One region of the Streptomyces sp. NPDC096323 genome, then DNA from elsewhere that is predicted to be linked to it. Evidence: riboswitches for the same ligand, from Rfam matches in the RefSeq annotation. Region 1 holds a riboswitch; each other region holds the start of a gene.
The links. Region 1 has a riboswitch for S-adenosylmethionine ahead of ABTX18_RS07740 (aminotransferase class V-fold PLP-dependent enzyme). Riboswitches for the same ligand answer to the same signal wherever they lie in the genome.

Region 1 (3,992 bases):
TCGATGCCCGTCGTCGGTACGTACATCTCGATGTTCCTGTTCGGCGGGGAGTTCCCCGGCGGCGACATCGTCGCGAGGTTCTACTCGATCCACATCCTGCTGCTGCCCGGCATCATGCTCGGGCTCGTGGTCGGCCACCTCATCCTGGTCTTCTACCACAAGCACACGCAGTTCGCGGGTCCGGGCAAGACGAACAAGAACGTCGTCGGCATGCCCCTGCTGCCGGTGTACATGGCCAAGGCCGGCGGGTTCTTCTTCCTGGTCTTCGGCTTCATCGCGATCATCGCGGCCATCGCCTCGATCAACCCGATCTGGGCCATCGGCCCGTACCGTCCCGACCAGGTGTCCACGGGCGCCCAGCCGGACTGGTACATGGGCTTCGCCGAAGGCTTCGTCCGTGTGATGCCCGGATGGGAAATCAACCTCTGGGGCCACACGCTGGTCCTGGGCGTCCTCATCCCGCTGGTCCTGTTCGGCGTGATCCTCGCCGCGCTGGCGCTGTACCCGTTCATCGAGTCCTGGATCACCGGGGACAAGCGCGAGCACCACATCCTGGACAAGCCGCGCAACGCCCCGACCCGCACGGCGCTCGGCGTCGCCTGGGTGACGATCTACATGGTCATGCTGATCGGCGGCGGCAACGACATCTGGGCGACGCACTTCCACCTGTCGCTCAACTCGATCAGCTGGTTCGTCCGCATCGCCTTCTTCGTCGGACCCGTCCTGGCGTTCATCGTCACCCGGCGGATCTGTCTCGGCCTCCAGCGCCGCGACAAGGACAAGGTGCTGCACGGACGTGAGTCCGGCCTCATCAAGCGCCTGCCGCACGGTGAGTTCGTCGAGGTCCACGAGCCGCTCGGACCGGAGCAGCTGCACACGCTCACCGCGCACGAGCAGTACAAGCCGGTCGAGATCGGCCCGACGGTCGACGAGAACGGTGTCGAGCGCAAGGTGTCGTCGCTGCAGAAGCTGCGGGCCAGGCTCAGCAAGGCGTACTACGGCGAGAACAACCAGATCGCCAAGCCCACCGCCGAGGAGTACAAGGAGATCACCAGCGGCCACGGCCACCACTGATCACCTGAACTGATCGCCACAGCAGGAGCCCCGTCCATTCGATGGACGGGGCTCTTCGCTGTCCCCGGGCCTCGATAGGGTGGTCCCATCCCTTTATCGGCTGTGGACCCAGGAGCGGACCATGAACGTTGTGACCCCGGACGGCGGCGACAGCGTGGCGGCTCGTACCTGGCCCGGCGTGCTGACCCCCCTGCTGCGTGGCCAGGACCTGACCGAGGACGACACCGCCTGGGCGATGGACCGCATCATGAGCGGCGAGGCGACCGATGTGCAGATCGCCGGCTTCGCGGTGGCGCTGCGTGCCAAGGGCGAGACCGTCACGGAGGTCTCCGGTCTGGTCCGTGCGATGTACGAGCACGCCACGACCATCCATGTGCCCGGCCGCACCGTCGACATCGTGGGCACCGGCGGCGACATGGCCAAGACGGTCAACATCTCCACCATGTCGGCGATCGTCGTCGCGGGGACCGGCGCCAAGGTCGTCAAGCACGGCAACCGCGCCTCGTCGTCGGCCAGCGGCTCCTCCGACGTGCTCGGCAAGCTCGGCGTCAACCTCGAACTGCCGCCACAGCGCGTCGTCGAGGTCGCCGAGGAGGCGGGCATCACGTTCTGCTTCGCCGTGAAGTTCCACCCCGCCCTGCGGCATGCGGCGAAGGCCAGGGCGGAGCTCGGCGCGCCGACCACGTTCAACATCCTCGGCCCGCTCACCAATCCGGCCAAGGTGCGCGCGCAGGCGATCGGCGTCGCCGACCTGCGGATGGCGCCCATCGTCGCGGGCGTCCTCGCCGAACGCGGCAACTCCGCGCTCGTCTTCCGGGGCGACGACGGCCTGGACGAGCTGACCACCACCGCGACCTCCCGCGTCTGGATCGCCAGGAACGGCACGGTGCGCGAGGAGACCTTCGACCCGCGGTCCGTCGGCCTGGACCTGGTGCCGGTCGAGGCGCTGCGCGGCGCCGACGCCTCGTACAACGCGGATGTGGCCCGCCGGCTGCTCGCAGGGGAGACGGGGCCCGTACGGGACGCCGTCCTGCTCAACTCGGCGGCGGCGCTCGTCGCGCTGGACCCGGGGGAGGGCACACTCGCCGAGCAGCTCACCGCGGGGATCGCCAAGGCCGCCGATTCCATCGACTCGGGCGCGGCGGGCCGGGCGCTGGAGCGCTGGGTCAGGGCCAGCAACGCCTGAGGCGGGGCGCACGGATGTGAGGCGGGGCGCAGTCCAGATCATGGACTGCGCCTTGCGCGTTCGGGTACGTATGGCAAGATACTGCGCAGGTCATGAGTGACAGCGACTACGGCCCCGGCCCGCTGTCCGGCAACCCTCCGTCCGTGGCGGGGTGCCCCGGGTGAAGACCAGGCCGCAGGCAGCGAGGTCTGCGGCAAGCGCGGACCCCTCGACATCATCAGATGTCCACCCGTGGGGTCCTGGTCCTCAGGGAGCCTCTTGTGAGCACGCGAATGCGATAGGGCTTTTCGGCCCTTCTCCGCGCACCCTTTTTCTCTTCTCCGTGCTGCCGCGTATCCGCAGGCGCGCGGAATTCGCCTGCCTGTTACGGGAGTTCGCCATGTCTGTCCTCAGTGCTGCCACCGACCAGTCGCTTTGTGCCCCGCTGCCGGTTCTGGGTGCGGATGTGACGGTTCCGCTCGTCACCGGCGGTGAGGTCACCTACGCCGCGCTCGACTACGCCGCCAGCGCCCCGGCGCTCCAGCGGGTGTGGGACGACGTGGCCGCGTACGCGCCGTACTACGGCAGCGTCCACCGGGGCGCCGGCTACCTCTCGCAGCTCTCCACGGACCTCTTCGAGAGCAGCCGCGAGACCGTCGCGGAGTTCCTCGGCTGCCGCGCCGAGGACCAGGTGATCTTCACCCGGTCCACCACCGACTCGCTCAACCTGCTCGCGGCCGCCCTCCCCGCCGACTGCCAGGTGTTCGTCTTCGAGACCGAGCACCACGCCTCGCTGCTGCCCTGGCGCGACGCCCGGGTGACGTACCTGAACGCCCCGCGCACCCCGGCCCAGGCGGTCGAGACCCTGGAGCGCGCGCTCGCCGACCGCGATCCCTACGGTCCCGCACTGGTCTGCGTGACCGGCGCCTCCAACGTCACCGGTGAGCTGTGGCCGGTCAGGGAGCTCGCCGCCGCCGCGCACGCCCACGGCGCCCGGATCGTGCTGGACGCCGCGCAGCTCGCCCCGCACCACCCCGTCGACATCGCCGGGCTGGACGTCGACTGGGTCGCGTTCTCCGGGCACAAGCTGTACGCCCCGTTCGGCTCGGGCGTCCTCGCCGGCCGCTCCGACTGGCTGCGCGACGCCGAGCCGTACCTGGCCGGTGGCGGCGCCTCCCGCCAGGTCGCCCGGCGCGCCGACGGCGGGGTGGACGTCCAGTGGCACACCACCGCCGCCCGCCACGAGGCCGGTTCGCCCAACGTCATCGGCGTCTACTCCATCGCCTCCGCCTGCAAGGCGCTCACCGAGGCCGGATTCGACAGCCTGGTCGCCCGGGAACAGCGGCTCGTCTCCCAGGTCCGCGCCGGACTCGCCGAGGTCCCCGCCGTCAAGGTGCTCTCGCTGTTCGGCGACGACGCCCCGCGGGTCGGCGTCATCTCCTTCGTGGTGGAGGGCTGGAACAGCTCCCACTTCGCCGCCGCGCTCTCGGCCGAGTACGGCATCGGGGTCCGCGACGGGCTGTTCTGCGCCCACCCCCTGGTGCGCACCCTGCTCGGCAGCGACGCGCGGGACGTCGGCGAGTGCGGCGCGCCGGAGGCGGAGCCGGGCGAGAAGTCGCTCAACGCCATCCGCGTCAGCTTCGGCGCCGGTACGCCGGACGAGCACGTCGAGCGCTTCCTGCGGGCGGTCCGGGAGCTGGTCAGCGAGGGCGCCCAGTGGAAGTACCGCACCGAGGACGGCCGTTGCGTCCCG
Region 2 (3,992 bases), on a different contig from region 1:
AGGCGTGCAGGCCGCGGACGATGTTCTTGGAGAGTTCCGTACGGTCCACCCGCACGATGGCCTTCCGGCCGGGGCCCACCTGCTCCCGCAGCGCCGCCATCCGCTCGTCCACATCCGGCTCATGGGCGCGGCGGCGCAGGAAGTCCGCGTCGGCGCCGAGGCCGTGCACCCCGATCCTCGTGCGGCCGGTGCCGCCGAGGATCTCCGTACAGCAGCCGATGAACGCGTCCGCCCAGCGGCGGGTCAGGAAGGCCGCGCGGTCGGCGCCGAGGATGCCGTGGAGCAGCTGTTCGGCGATGTCGTCGGGCAACAGCCGGAAGTAGTCGACGGGCGCCCACGGGGTGTGGGAGAAGTGGCCGATCCTGAGGTCCGGGCGGAGCTCGCGGAGTATGCCGGGCACCAGCGACAGGTGGTAGTCCTGCACGAGGACCGCCGCGCCCTCGCCCGCCTCCTCGGCGAGCGCCTCGGCGAAGGCCCGGTTGTACGTCTCGAAGGAGGCCCACTGCCGGCGGAACTCCGCGTCGAAGACGGGTTCGACGGGCGTCTGGTAGAGCAGGTGGTGCACGAACCACAGCACCGAGTTGGCGATGCCGTTGTACGCGTCGGCGTGCACCCGCGCGTCGATGTCGAGCATCCGGACGCCCGGCTCTCCGACCCCGCGCCGCACCGCCTCCCGGTCGCCGTCCCCGAGGGCGGCGCAGACCCACATCTTGTCGTCCACGGCGCTCAGACCGGAGACGAGTCCGCCCCCGCCGCGCTTGGCGTCGAGGGAGCCGTCCTCGCGCAGCGCGTACGAGACGGGGCCGCGGTTGGACGCGACGAGTACCTGGGCAGCGGGCTGAGGTGTGTGGGCGTGCTCGGAGACCATGGGCGGAATCTAGCCCGATCACGAACCGCCCAAACGTGCGAAGTCAGACCGTTTCAGGCCGCGCGGCGTGAAACGTACTCCTCGATCTCGCACATCGGCGGCCGCTCCTCGGTGTCCACCGGATAGGTGTGCGCGACGAAACCGTGCTCGCCGCGCTCGAACTGGGTGATCGACGGACGGACCAGAGGTCCGCGAGTCAGGCGGAGTTGGGCGGTCCGGTAGATCGTGGCCGCCATCCGGCCGAGCGCCTGGCCGTCCTGGTGACGGTGCTTCCTGACGCCGACGTCCACCTGGGCGAGTGCGTCCAGACCGACCGTGTGCAGGGAGTCGACGAGCAGGCCCAGCTCCACTCCGTAACCGACCGGGAACGGCAGGCGCTCCAGCAGCGAGCGGCGCACGGCGTACTCGCCGCCGAGCGGCTGGACGAAACCGGCCAGCTGGGGCCAGTGCAGATTGAGCAGCGGGCGTGCCACCATTTCGGTGACCCGGCCGCCCTGAGCAGTGGTTCCGCCGAGCGGGCGGTCGTACATCGCCTTGACGAACTGGACCGAGGGGTCGGTCAGCAGCGGGCCCACGGTGCCGGAGACGAAGTCCGCCGAGAAGTCCTTCAGGTCCGCGTCGATGAAGCAGACGATGTCCCCGCTGGTCACCAGGAGTGACCGCCACAGCACCTCGCCCTTGCCGGGGACGGCCGGTATGCGGGGCAGGATCGCGTCCCGGTGGACCACCCGGGCCCCCGCCCGGCGGGCGACCTCTCCGGTGGCGTCCGTGGAACCGGAATCGATGACCACGAGCTCGTCGACCAGCTGCACCTTCTCCATGAGCTCACGCCGGATCGTGGTGACGATGTCCCCGACCGTCTCCGCCTCGTTCAGCGCGGGCAGCACCACGCTCACGCGCGTGCCGTGCGCCTCGTTCCTGGCGTCCAGCAGACGGTCCAGCGGACGGTCGTCGGCGGACCAGGAACGCCTGGTCAGCCAGCGTTCGACCTCTTCGAGCACGGTCGGTACTCCCTGCATGTGATCCATCTCGCGGTACGGACGGCTATCTCAACAGTCCGGTGCTTCGGTTACAGTCTGAACAACGCGGACGACCCTCGCATGCCGGGGTCCGCCCGCCGATAAACGCCTGGATCCATGGTCCAGTGCCATAGCGCTCATCCAGAGGGACAGAGGGAACGGCCCGTTGAAGTCCCGGCAACCCTCCCGCCGACCGCGAGGTCAGGTGGGGAAGGTGCCAATTCCGTCTCGTGACGAAACGCGTCGCGAGGAAGATGAGGAGAAAGGGCCTCGCCATCATGGCTGTTGAGACTGTTGCAGCACACACTGAATCTTCTGTGGACCTCGGTCCCGCCGCGGCACTTTCCTGCCGCGAATGCGGAGAGCGGTTCGCACTCGGCCCCATTTTCGCCTGCGCGTCCTGTTTCGGGCCGCTCGAAGTGGCGTACGACCTGCCGAGCGGCTCCCCGGACGAGCTGAAGAAGCGCATCGAGGCAGGACCCGACAACATCTGGCGTTACGCGCCGCTGCTGCCGGTCCCCTCCGACGTCGCCGACAAGCCCAACCTCAACCCCGGCTTCACCAAGCTGGTCAAGGCCGACAACCTCGCCCGCGAGCTGGGCGTCACCGGCGCTCTGTACGTCAAGGACGACTCCGGGAATCCGACGCACTCCTTCAAGGACCGTGTCGTCGCGATCGCCGTCGAGGCCGCCCGTGCCTTCGGATTCACCACCCTTTCCTGCTCCTCCACCGGCAACCTCGCCGGCGCCGTCGGTGCCGCCGCCGCCCGGGCCGGACTGCGCAGTTGCGTGTTCATCCCGCACGACCTGGAGCAGGGCAAGGTCGTCATGGCCGCGGTGTACGGCGGTGAGCTGGTCGGCATCGAGGGCAACTACGACGACGTCAACCGCTTCTGCTCCGAGCTCATCGGCGACCCGCTCGGCGAGGGCTGGGGCTTCGTCAACGTCAACCTGCGCCCGTACTACGGCGAAGGCTCCAAGACCCTCGCGTACGAGATCTGCGAGCAGCTCGGCTGGCGGCTGCCCGACCAGATCGTCATCCCGGTCGCGTCCGGCTCGCAGCTCACGAAGATCGAAAAGGGCCTCCAGGAACTGATCAAGCTGGGCCTGGTCGAGGACAAGCCGTACAAGATCTTCGGCGCCCAGGCCGAGGGCTGCTCCCCGGTCTCCGCGGCCTTCAAGGCCGGTCACGACGTCGTCCGGCCCCAGAAGCCGAACACGATCGCCAAGTCCCTGGCGATCGGCAATCCGGCCGACGGCCCGTACGTCCTGGACATCGCCCGCCGCACCGGCGGCGCAGTCGAGGACGTCAACGACGAGCAGGTCGTCGACGCGATCAAGCTGCTGGCGCGCACCGAGGGCATCTTCGCCGAGACGGCCGGTGGGGTGACGGTCGGCGTGACGAAGAAGCTGATCGACGCCGGCGTGCTCGACCCGACGCTCACCACCGTCGTCCTGAACACCGGTGACGGCCTCAAGACGCTGGAAGCCGTGGCCGCCACCGCCCAGGCGAGCGCCACGATCCGCCCGAGCCTGGAGTCCTTCCGCGCCGCCGGCCTCGCCAACAGCTGACCACCCGACACCAGGAAGGGCACCCACCATGAGCGTCAAGGTCCGTATCCCCACCATCCTTCGCGCCTACACGGGCGGCCAGGCCGAGGTCCCGGCCGAGGGCGCGACCCTCTCCCAGGTCATCGAGTCCCTGGAGAAGGACCACCCGGGCATCGCCGCCCGCGTCCTGGACGACCAGGGCAAGCTGCGGCGCTTCGTGAACGTGTACGTCAACGACGACGACGTGCGCTTCGAGGGCGGCCTTGACACGGTCACGCCGGACGGTGCCGGCATCTCGATCATCCCGGCCGTCGCCGGCGGCTGCTGAGCCGCGGGCGTAGGCCCTCTCAGGGCCGGCCCGACTTCACCGTGTCACCGGAGTTGCCCCCTCTGCGAGAGAAGCGGAGGGGGCAATTCTGCATGGTTGAGCGCGGTAGAGTGTGGGAAGCCCCCTCCGCTGCCCGTGCCGCCCGCATATGAGAATGCGCCTGGCCACGACTAGAAGCAGCCAAAGTGCCCGAGCTCCTTGCGCCATAAGTCGCCTTTGCCTGGCCC
Region 3 (3,992 bases), on a different contig from region 1:
CGCGCGGCCGTGAAGACCAGCGCCGCCGAACTGGTGACGCCGACCATGACGGCGATCAGTCCGGCCACCACGGCCGAGAGCGGGGCGGCCGAGCGTATGCGGGCGATCGCGAACATGAGGGAGCCACTTCCTGTGCTGCTGTGAGAGGGCCGATGTCCCGGTGTCCCGGCACGCCCGGCGTTCCATATACGGAACGTTCTGTATGTGGAACACTAGAGAAGCGGGCCGACGCCCGTCAACCAGGAATGCGGAGCGGGTGCGGAGCCGATGGGGCTGAACGAGGACGTGGGACGCAGGCTACGAACGCTGCGGAGCGAGCGGGGCCTGTCCCTGTCCGAGCTGGCCCGGCGCTCCCGCGTGGGCAAGGGGACGCTCTCGGAGCTGGAGAGCGGGACGCGCAATCCCACCCTGGAGACGTTGTACGCCCTCGCCACCGCGCTCGGCCTTCCGCTCAGCGCCGTACTCGGCGACCCGCCGTCGGCGGGCCGCTGGGGGCAGGCACTTCCCGGCGTCTCGGGGAGCGCCGTCACCGCCGTTCTTCTGGAGCGGTACGAGGACGGGCCCGCGGTCACCGACGTGTTCCGCATCAGCATCGGGGCGGGGACCGTACAGGAGTCGCAGGGGCATGTCCCCGGTACGCGGGAGAGCCTGATGGTGCTGACCGGCACCGCCGTCGTCGGACCGCCGGACGACACCAGTACGGCCGTCCCCGGCGTCTGTGCGCACTGGAAGGCCGACGCGCCCCACGTCTACAGCGCGCCCGACGGGGATGTGCAGGGCATCCTCTTCGTCCGCTATCCGTCGGTGGGAGAGCCCGCGGGCGGTGCCGGTCGGGGAACCGCCCGCGACGGCGGCTGAGCGCGGGGGGTCACGCCGCGGCGGACGCCACCTCGTTCGCGCACCGGAAGGCGGGATGGCCGCCGAGTCGGCGGACGTACTCCTGGAGCCGGGGGTACGGGCACAGGGAGTCGGCCGGACCCGGCTGGACGAGCGCCACCCACAGGTCCACGTCGGCGGCCGTCAGCTCCGCACCCACCGCATAGGGATGCAGGGAGAGCCGGCGCTCCATGACATCGAGCGCCGCCGATCGCTCCGAGGGCGCGGCGGAAGAAGTGACATTGCGGTCCAGCAGCTCACGCAGGGCTTCGATGTCCGCGGCGAGCGCCGGCGGGTGCAGCGCGGAAGGGCAGGCATCGTCGTGTCCGGACAGCGGACCCGCGAGGTCGCGGAGGATGCCGGGGGTGTGGTTGCTGACGATGCGGCCGCTCCAGCGGTCGCGCAGAGCGGGAGCCGTCAGAGGTCCGTCGTAGTGGTGCACCGTGGCCTCGTACGCGCTGCGCAGTGAGGCGAAGGCCTCGGGTGCCCCGGCCGGGTGGGTCAGGAGCGTCGTGGTGACCGAGTCCCGCAGGCCGAGAAGGCCGACAGTGATGGAGATGCGCAGCGAGCGCGGACAACCCGCCGACAGGAACAGCTCATAGCGGTGCGGTGCCGGATAGAAGCCGCCGCCGAGACCGACGCCGATCCGGCTGCGCAGGCGGGGGGACGGAACACCCGACGAGGGGCGCAGGCCTGCCGCGCGTGAAGCGGCGGCTGAGGAAACGGGTCCGCGCTGTGGCGGGTTGCCCGCACTGGAACCGCGCGATGCTGTCTCGGGCATGACTCTCCCTATGGGATTACCTGCGGGAAGGACGAAGCCACCACCGCCGTGTGGGCGGGGGTATGCGGAGCGACTGCGCTTGCGTACCGGGCCGGACCGAGCGGACCCGGCCGGCCCCGGCGCGAGCGCGCCGGGACGAAGGGCCCGGCCGGTCCGGCCAGGACAGGTCCGGCGTCGGCTAGTAGGCGCTGGAGACGCGCAGCAGATCGATGTGCAGGCGCCTCGTCAAGCCGTTCCTCGGCAAATCCCCACCGGTCCCGCCATCAGGGCTCGCGAGACGCGAGACCACGCTTGTCCTGTTGCACCAACAGAACCCGGTCGTCACCCGGGGCACCCCATCGCGGTGGAAGGGTTGCCTGTCAGCGGGCCGGGGCCGATAACCGCACGAGCGGGAGATCCCGCACGGGCAGCGCTGACAATCGTGACCGTCCACGTCAGTTTCGACGCGCCGGGATGCGCCGTCAAGAAGGCGGGGCGAGCCGTCTCACCTGGTGGTCGGCTCAGCCCGCACCCAGGAGATTGACCAGGCGGATGTAGCGCACCCAGTCCCAGTGCGGCCCCGGGTCCGTGTGGTCCGTGCCGGGGACCTGAGCATGGCCCAGGATGTGCGCGCGGTCCTTGGGGATGCCGTAGCGGTCGCACACCGACGCGGTCAGCAACGCCGACTGCTCGTACAGGGCGTTGGTGAAGTAGGCGGGCTGGTCCACATAGCCCTCGTGCTCGATTCCGATGCTGCGCGTGTTGTAGTCCCAGTTCCCCGCGTGCCAGGCGATGTTCTTCTCCCGCACGCACTGGTCGATGTAGCCGTCCGACGAGCGCACCACATAGTGCGCGGACACCTGTTTCGCCGGATTCTGGAAGATCGCCACGGCGTCCGAGAACGTCTCCTGCGTGACATGGATGATCACGAACTGCACCGGATAGGCCGAAGGGCGGGTCGACACCGTGTAGTTGGACGTCGAGGCCGGCACCCAGTGGGCCGCCGGATAGTCCGTCTCGCCGGCCGTCGCCGCGGTGGCGCGGACGGAGGCGGGAAGCAGGGCACCCGCGGCCGTCGCCGTGACGCCCTGAAGGATCCTTCTGCGGTCCATGCGTTACTCCTGGGTGTGGGGGGAGGGACAACCGCTTTGGCTGACCGGTCAGTTGGGCGCTCTGACCTCCTGGGCCCCCGGGTCGTCGTCCAGATGGATCCTGCCCATCCGGGCCACCCGCTCCGGATGTCTGCGCAGCAGCACCGCCAGGACGACGATCCCGGTCACCATCCAGATGCCGACGACGGGACCCGCGTACGAGACGGGGGCGCTGAGTTCGGAGACGAAGTCGAACACGGGGATACCGGCGGCCGTCAGCAGCGCCGGTACGAACGCCGCGATGCCCAGCACCGGGAACACGAGGTGCAGAACCGGGTTGAACGCGTCCCGGCGCCGCCGCAGGAAATAGCCGGCGCAGGCCAGGTTCACCACGATGTACACGCCGATGATCACCGTCACGATCACGGTGGCCAGCAGAACGAAGGCCGTCACGGGGTCGTACGCGAATCCCAGGCCGAGCGCCGCGCCCACCGCGATCACGAACTGCGCGGCGACCCCGGTGACGGGGGAGCGGCGGCGCGGATGGAGCCGTGCGAACGCCCGGGGAAACACTCCGGTGCGGCCGAGCGCGTACGCCGTGCGGGTCGACACGTTCGCGCACGCGTTCGCGTTGGCCACGGTCGAGTTGACGACGGCGAGGAAGAGCAGCACCCAGAACAGGCCGAACGACGCGCGGGCCACGCCCTCCCAGGAGGCTGCTCCCGAGGTGCCGAAGCCCGCCAACCGGTCCGGCCCGAAATACACGGATATGGCGTACGTGGTGAGGACGTACACCAGGCCGATGGACAGCGCGGCGCCCAGCACCGCACGCCTCATGGTGCGACGCGGGTTCTTCGTCTCCTCGGCGAGAGGCGCCGCCGCCTCGAACCCCGCGAAGGCCAGCACGGTGTAGACGGAACCGGCGAAGATGCCGCTGATGCCGTCGAAGCCCTCGGCCGTGTGGGAGGGGCCGAACACCGACAGGGTGTTGTCGGCCCCCGCCTGCCCGATCAGCAGCACGGCGAAGGCGACGAACACCAGCACCTCGAAGACGCCGAGCACGGTGCCGAACCGGGCGGAGGCCCGGACGCCGAAGTAGCCGGCCAGCGCGATGATCACCGCGCCCAGGAGCGACCACGGCCACCAGAGGTCCGCAGGGTAGGACGCCCACTCCTGATGGAGGGTGCCCGCGGTCGTGAATCCGAGCTGAAGCAGCAGCAGCGCGGGCACCAGCGCCTCGACGAACACGTATCCCCACCCGACGA
Region 4 (3,992 bases), on a different contig from region 1:
CCGTGAAGGCGTCCCACGAGGTGACGACGTTCCACGCCGCGCGTCCGCCCGAGAGGTGATCGAGGCTGGCGAACTGGCGGGCCACCTCATAGGGCTCGTTGAACGTGGAGTTGATCGTTCCCGTGAGGCCGAGGCGTTCGGTGACGGCGGCGAGGGCGGACAGGACGGTGAAGGTGTCGGGGCGGCCCACGACGTCCAAGTCGTAGATTTCGCCGCCCTGTTCGCGCAGGCGGAGCCCCTCGGCAAGGAAGAGGAAGTCGAATTTGGCGCGCTCGGCGGTGCGGGCGAAGTGAGCGAACGAGCTGAACTCGACGTGGCTGCCGGCCGCGGGGTCGCTCCATACGGTGGTGTTGTTGACGCCGGGGAAGTGGGCGGCGAGATGGATCTGCTTGAGCGGCTTGCCGGTGCTGCGGCCGGTGCCGTTGCTGGTGCTCATATCGGTGTTCCCTCCGGCTCAGACGGTGGCGTAGCGGTTGGCGGGGCGGGCGAGTCCGAGCAGCCCGCGCAGGGTGTCGGCCTCGTAGGCGGTCCGGAAGGCGCCTCGGCGCTGCAGTTCGGGGACCAGCCGGCGGGTGATCGCCGGGAGGTCGTGGCCGGTCACTGCGGGGCGCAGCCGGAATCCGGAGAGCCCGGACCGCTGCCATTGCAGAAGAAGGTCCGCCAGTTGCGCGGGCGTCCCGGTGAAGACCTTCGCGTCACTGGTGTACGGATCTCCGGCGAGGCCGTCGAGACGGTCCCGGCGGGCCGTGGCGACCGCGGGGTCGTCGTCGAGGAAGACCACGAGGTCCCCGAAGATGTGGAGGGGTTCCGCCGCGCGTCCGCCCGCCGCCTGTTCGGTGCGGATCTCGTCGACGATGTCGCGGGCCTGTTCGGCATCGTGCGGGGTGACGTATCCGATGTCGGCCGAGCGGGCCACCAGTTGGAAGGGCACCCTTCGGTGCGCGAGGGCGCTGACGACCGGCTGGCCCTGCGGGGGCCGGGGTGTGATCGAGGGACCCTTGACGCTGAAATGCCGGCCCTCGAAGTCGATGTAGTGCAGTTTCTCGCGGTCGATGAAGCGGCCCGTGGCCGCGTCCCGGATCTCCGCTCCGTCCTCCCAGCTGTCCCAGAGGCGCCGTACCGCCTCGACGTAGTCGCCCGCCTCCTCGAAGAGTTCGGTGGTCAGCGCCTGTACGGCCGGGGTGTCCAGCTCGTCGACGCCGAAGTGCGGGAACGTACGGCGCCCGAAGTGGGCGGCTTCGTGCTGCCGGGCCGACACCTGGATGCGCAGACCGGCCCGGCCGGTGCTCACGTAGTCGAGGGTGGCGATCGCCTTGGAGAGGTGGAACGGCTCGGTGTGCGTGGTGACCACGGTGGGAACGAGCCCGATGTGCTGGGTCAGCGGGGCCACCCGGGCGGCGATGAGCACCGCGTCGAGGCGCCCGCGCTCCTGGTCGGTGCGGCCGTCGGGCTCGGTGAAGCGCGAGGACTGGAGGCCGAATGCGTCCTCGATCGTCACGAAGTCGAGCAGGCCGCGTTCGGCTTCGGTGATGGTGTCGGTCCAGTACGCGGCGGTGAGCAGTTCTCCGGGGCGGGCCTCCGGTTCGCGCCAGGCGGCGGGGTGCCAGCCCGTGCCGTCGAGTGCGACGGCGAGGTGCAGCGGGGAGGACGGGGAAGGGTGCGGGGATGCTGATGCGGACACGACGGGGTGCCTTCCTGATCGACCGTGGGTGAGCGCCGGGCCTCTTCGAAAGGTTCGGCGTCGCGGGAACGGATCAGGAACAACAGAGCGCGCCGGCCACGCGCTGGAGGTCGATGTGCGGCCGGGAGTAGAGGTGGACGCGGGGCCGGGGAGCGAGCACCCTGACGAGCGTGCGGGACACCGATGGCATGACCCTCGCCTCCGCTCTTCCGGCTCGGCGTGGCCCGGGGGCCTCGCGCTTGCGGAACCCGGCCGGGCCCCGCCTGGTCGTCACCTGGAGCACCCCGCCGCGCGGGAGGGTTGCCGGTCAGCGAGCCAGGGCTTGACGCTGACCTCATGACCTGCCCGAACGCTACGCGCGACGGGCGCGCCGCGCAATGCCCGGTGGATCATGGTCTTGCTCATCCTGTCGTGCTCCACAACAACGCCGGCGCACCGGCTGTTCCGCCTGGCGGGAATCTTTACAAGTCCCGTACTGGGGAAGGACGATGACACCCGTGCCGATCCGGGCCGGTCAGTCCGCCAGGCCGGCGGCGACGGTCGCCCCCAACTCCCAGCACGCCTCGATGTCGCCCTTGGCGGGTTCTCCCGTGACCGTCACGGCGTCCGCCGCGCGGCGCCATCCCAGCCCCGTCGTGACCGACTCGATGGCCCGCACGGCCCCGGTGATGTCGTTCCCGCCGTGCACGTAGTACCCGAAGGGGCGGCCGCGCGTCGCGTCCAGGCAGGGGTAGTAGATCTGGTCGAAGAAGTGCTTGAGGGCGCCGGACATGTAGCCGAGGTTCGCCGGGGTCCCGAGCAGAACGCCGTCGGCGGCGAGCACGTCGGACACCGTCGCGGCCAGCGCCGCCCGCCGCACGACCCGGACTCCTTCGATCTCGTCCGTCGTCGCGCCGGAGACGACGGCTTCGAGCAGTGCCTGACAGTTCGGCGAGGGCGTGTGATGCACGATCAGCAAGGTGGCCACACCCGGAACCCTGCCGTGCCCGCCGCCCCGCCGCAAGCGCCCGCCGACCCGGCGCGCCGGGCGCCGCTCACCCCTGGCCGGTGCTATCCCATCCGCACAGGCAGCGACTTGAGTCCGTTGATGAAGTTGGACACCAGGCGGCGTGGCGGCGCCGCGGGCCGGAGCGACCCGGGCGGGAGTACGCGGCACGTCTCCTCGTACAGCACGCGCAACTGGAGGCGTGCGAAGTGCGCGCCCAGGCAGACGTGCGGGCCGTCACCGAACGAGAGGTGCGGATTCGGGGAGCGGGCGAGGTCCAGGGCGAACGGGTCGGGGAAGACGCGCTCGTCGTGGTTGGCGGAGGCGTGGAAGACGACCACCTTGTCGCCCCTGCGGATGCGAGTGCCCGCCAGGCCGGTGTCCTGGGAGGCGGTGCGGCGGAAGGTCAGGACCGGCGGGTGGCGGCGGAGGAGTTCGTCCACGGCCGTGGAGAATCCCACCGCGCCGTCGCTCAGCCGGTCGTACGCTTGTGGGTGCTCGGCCAGCAGGCGCAGGCCGCCGGGGGCCGCGCTGCGTACCGTGTCGTTTCCCGCCACGACAAGCAGGAAGAAGAACATCTCCAGTTCGGCTTCGGACAGTTCGGGGTCGGTGGCGAGGGCCGTCATCACATCGTCGGCGGGGCGCTCGCGTTTGTGTGCCACCAGGGCGTGCGCGTAGGCGAACATATCGCGCAGGGACGCCGGGGAGCGCGGGTTGACCGGCTTGCCGTCCGGGCCGAGCGCCGGCGTCCCCGCCTCGTCCGGGTCCTGGTAGCCGATGACGCGCCGGGTCCAGTGCAGCAGGAGGGCGCGGTCGGTGTCCGGTACGCCGAGCAGATCGGCGAGGTTGAGCAGGGAGTAGTCGTCGGTGACCTGGGTGACGAGGTCGCAGGTGCCGTCGCCCGCGCGTGCCTCGGCGACCGCTCGGGCGAGCAGGGCGTGCGCCCGTTCGCGTACGACCGTCTCGAAACGGTCCACGCGTTTCGGCGTGAAGGCGCGGCTGACGAGCGTCCGCAGCCGCCGGTGGTGCGGCGGGTCCTGGTTGAGCATCATGCGGCGGATGAACGGCAGGTCGTCGGGGTCCGGATCGCGGATCTGGGTGGCGCCGAGGAACGAGGAGTACGTGGACGAGTCCTTCAGCACGCGGACGGCGTCCTGGTGCCGGGTGACCGCCCAGAAGCCGGGGCCCGCAGGCCAGCCCAGCACCTCCGGCTCCTCCTGCCACGCGACCGGGTAATGGTCGCGCAGCAGGCGGTAGCGGTCGTGCGGGATGCCGAGCGCGTACTGCCGCGGGTCGAAGACATCCGGTACGGGCTCCGGCGGGGTG

Region 2: another riboswitch for S-adenosylmethionine. It lies ahead of thrC (threonine synthase); the one in region 1 lies ahead of ABTX18_RS07740 (aminotransferase class V-fold PLP-dependent enzyme).
Region 3: another riboswitch for S-adenosylmethionine. It lies ahead of ABTX18_RS00905 (glutathione S-transferase family protein); the one in region 1 lies ahead of ABTX18_RS07740 (aminotransferase class V-fold PLP-dependent enzyme).
Region 4: another riboswitch for S-adenosylmethionine. It lies ahead of ABTX18_RS01325 (putative leader peptide); the one in region 1 lies ahead of ABTX18_RS07740 (aminotransferase class V-fold PLP-dependent enzyme).

What each region holds. Positions count from the first base shown of each region.
Region 1 is NZ_JBEOSI010000002.1:835,553-839,544, forward strand. Features, by position in the region: gene qcrB (cytochrome bc1 complex cytochrome b subunit) at 1-1,074, shown strand, start outside; gene trpD (anthranilate phosphoribosyltransferase) at 1,196-2,260, shown strand; SAM riboswitch class IV at 2,349-2,466, shown strand; gene ABTX18_RS07740 (aminotransferase class V-fold PLP-dependent enzyme) at 2,640-3,992, shown strand, end outside.
Region 2 is NZ_JBEOSI010000011.1:210,770-214,761, forward strand. Features, by position in the region: gene ABTX18_RS29135 (alpha,alpha-trehalose-phosphate synthase (UDP-forming)) at 1-868, opposite strand, end outside; gene ABTX18_RS29140 (glucosyl-3-phosphoglycerate synthase) at 922-1,869, opposite strand; SAM riboswitch class I at 2,022-2,148, shown strand; gene thrC (threonine synthase) at 2,166-3,458, shown strand; gene ABTX18_RS29150 (MoaD/ThiS family protein) at 3,487-3,765, shown strand.
Region 3 is NZ_JBEOSI010000001.1:217,408-221,399, reverse strand. Features, by position in the region: gene ABTX18_RS00915 (benzoate/H(+) symporter BenE family transporter) at 1-116, opposite strand, end outside; gene ABTX18_RS00910 (helix-turn-helix domain-containing protein) at 268-858, shown strand; gene ABTX18_RS00905 (glutathione S-transferase family protein) at 869-1,657, opposite strand; SAM riboswitch class IV at 1,940-2,084, opposite strand; gene ABTX18_RS00900 (N-acetylmuramoyl-L-alanine amidase) at 2,158-2,748, opposite strand; gene ABTX18_RS00895 (APC family permease) at 2,797-3,992, opposite strand, start outside.
Region 4 is NZ_JBEOSI010000001.1:314,660-318,651, forward strand. Features, by position in the region: gene ABTX18_RS01315 (NtaA/DmoA family FMN-dependent monooxygenase) at 1-436, opposite strand, end outside; gene ABTX18_RS01320 (LLM class flavin-dependent oxidoreductase) at 455-1,681, opposite strand; gene ABTX18_RS01325 (putative leader peptide) at 1,755-1,871, opposite strand; SAM riboswitch class IV at 1,912-2,023, opposite strand; gene ABTX18_RS01330 (flavodoxin family protein) at 2,196-2,648, opposite strand; gene ABTX18_RS01335 (cytochrome P450) at 2,732-3,992, opposite strand, start outside.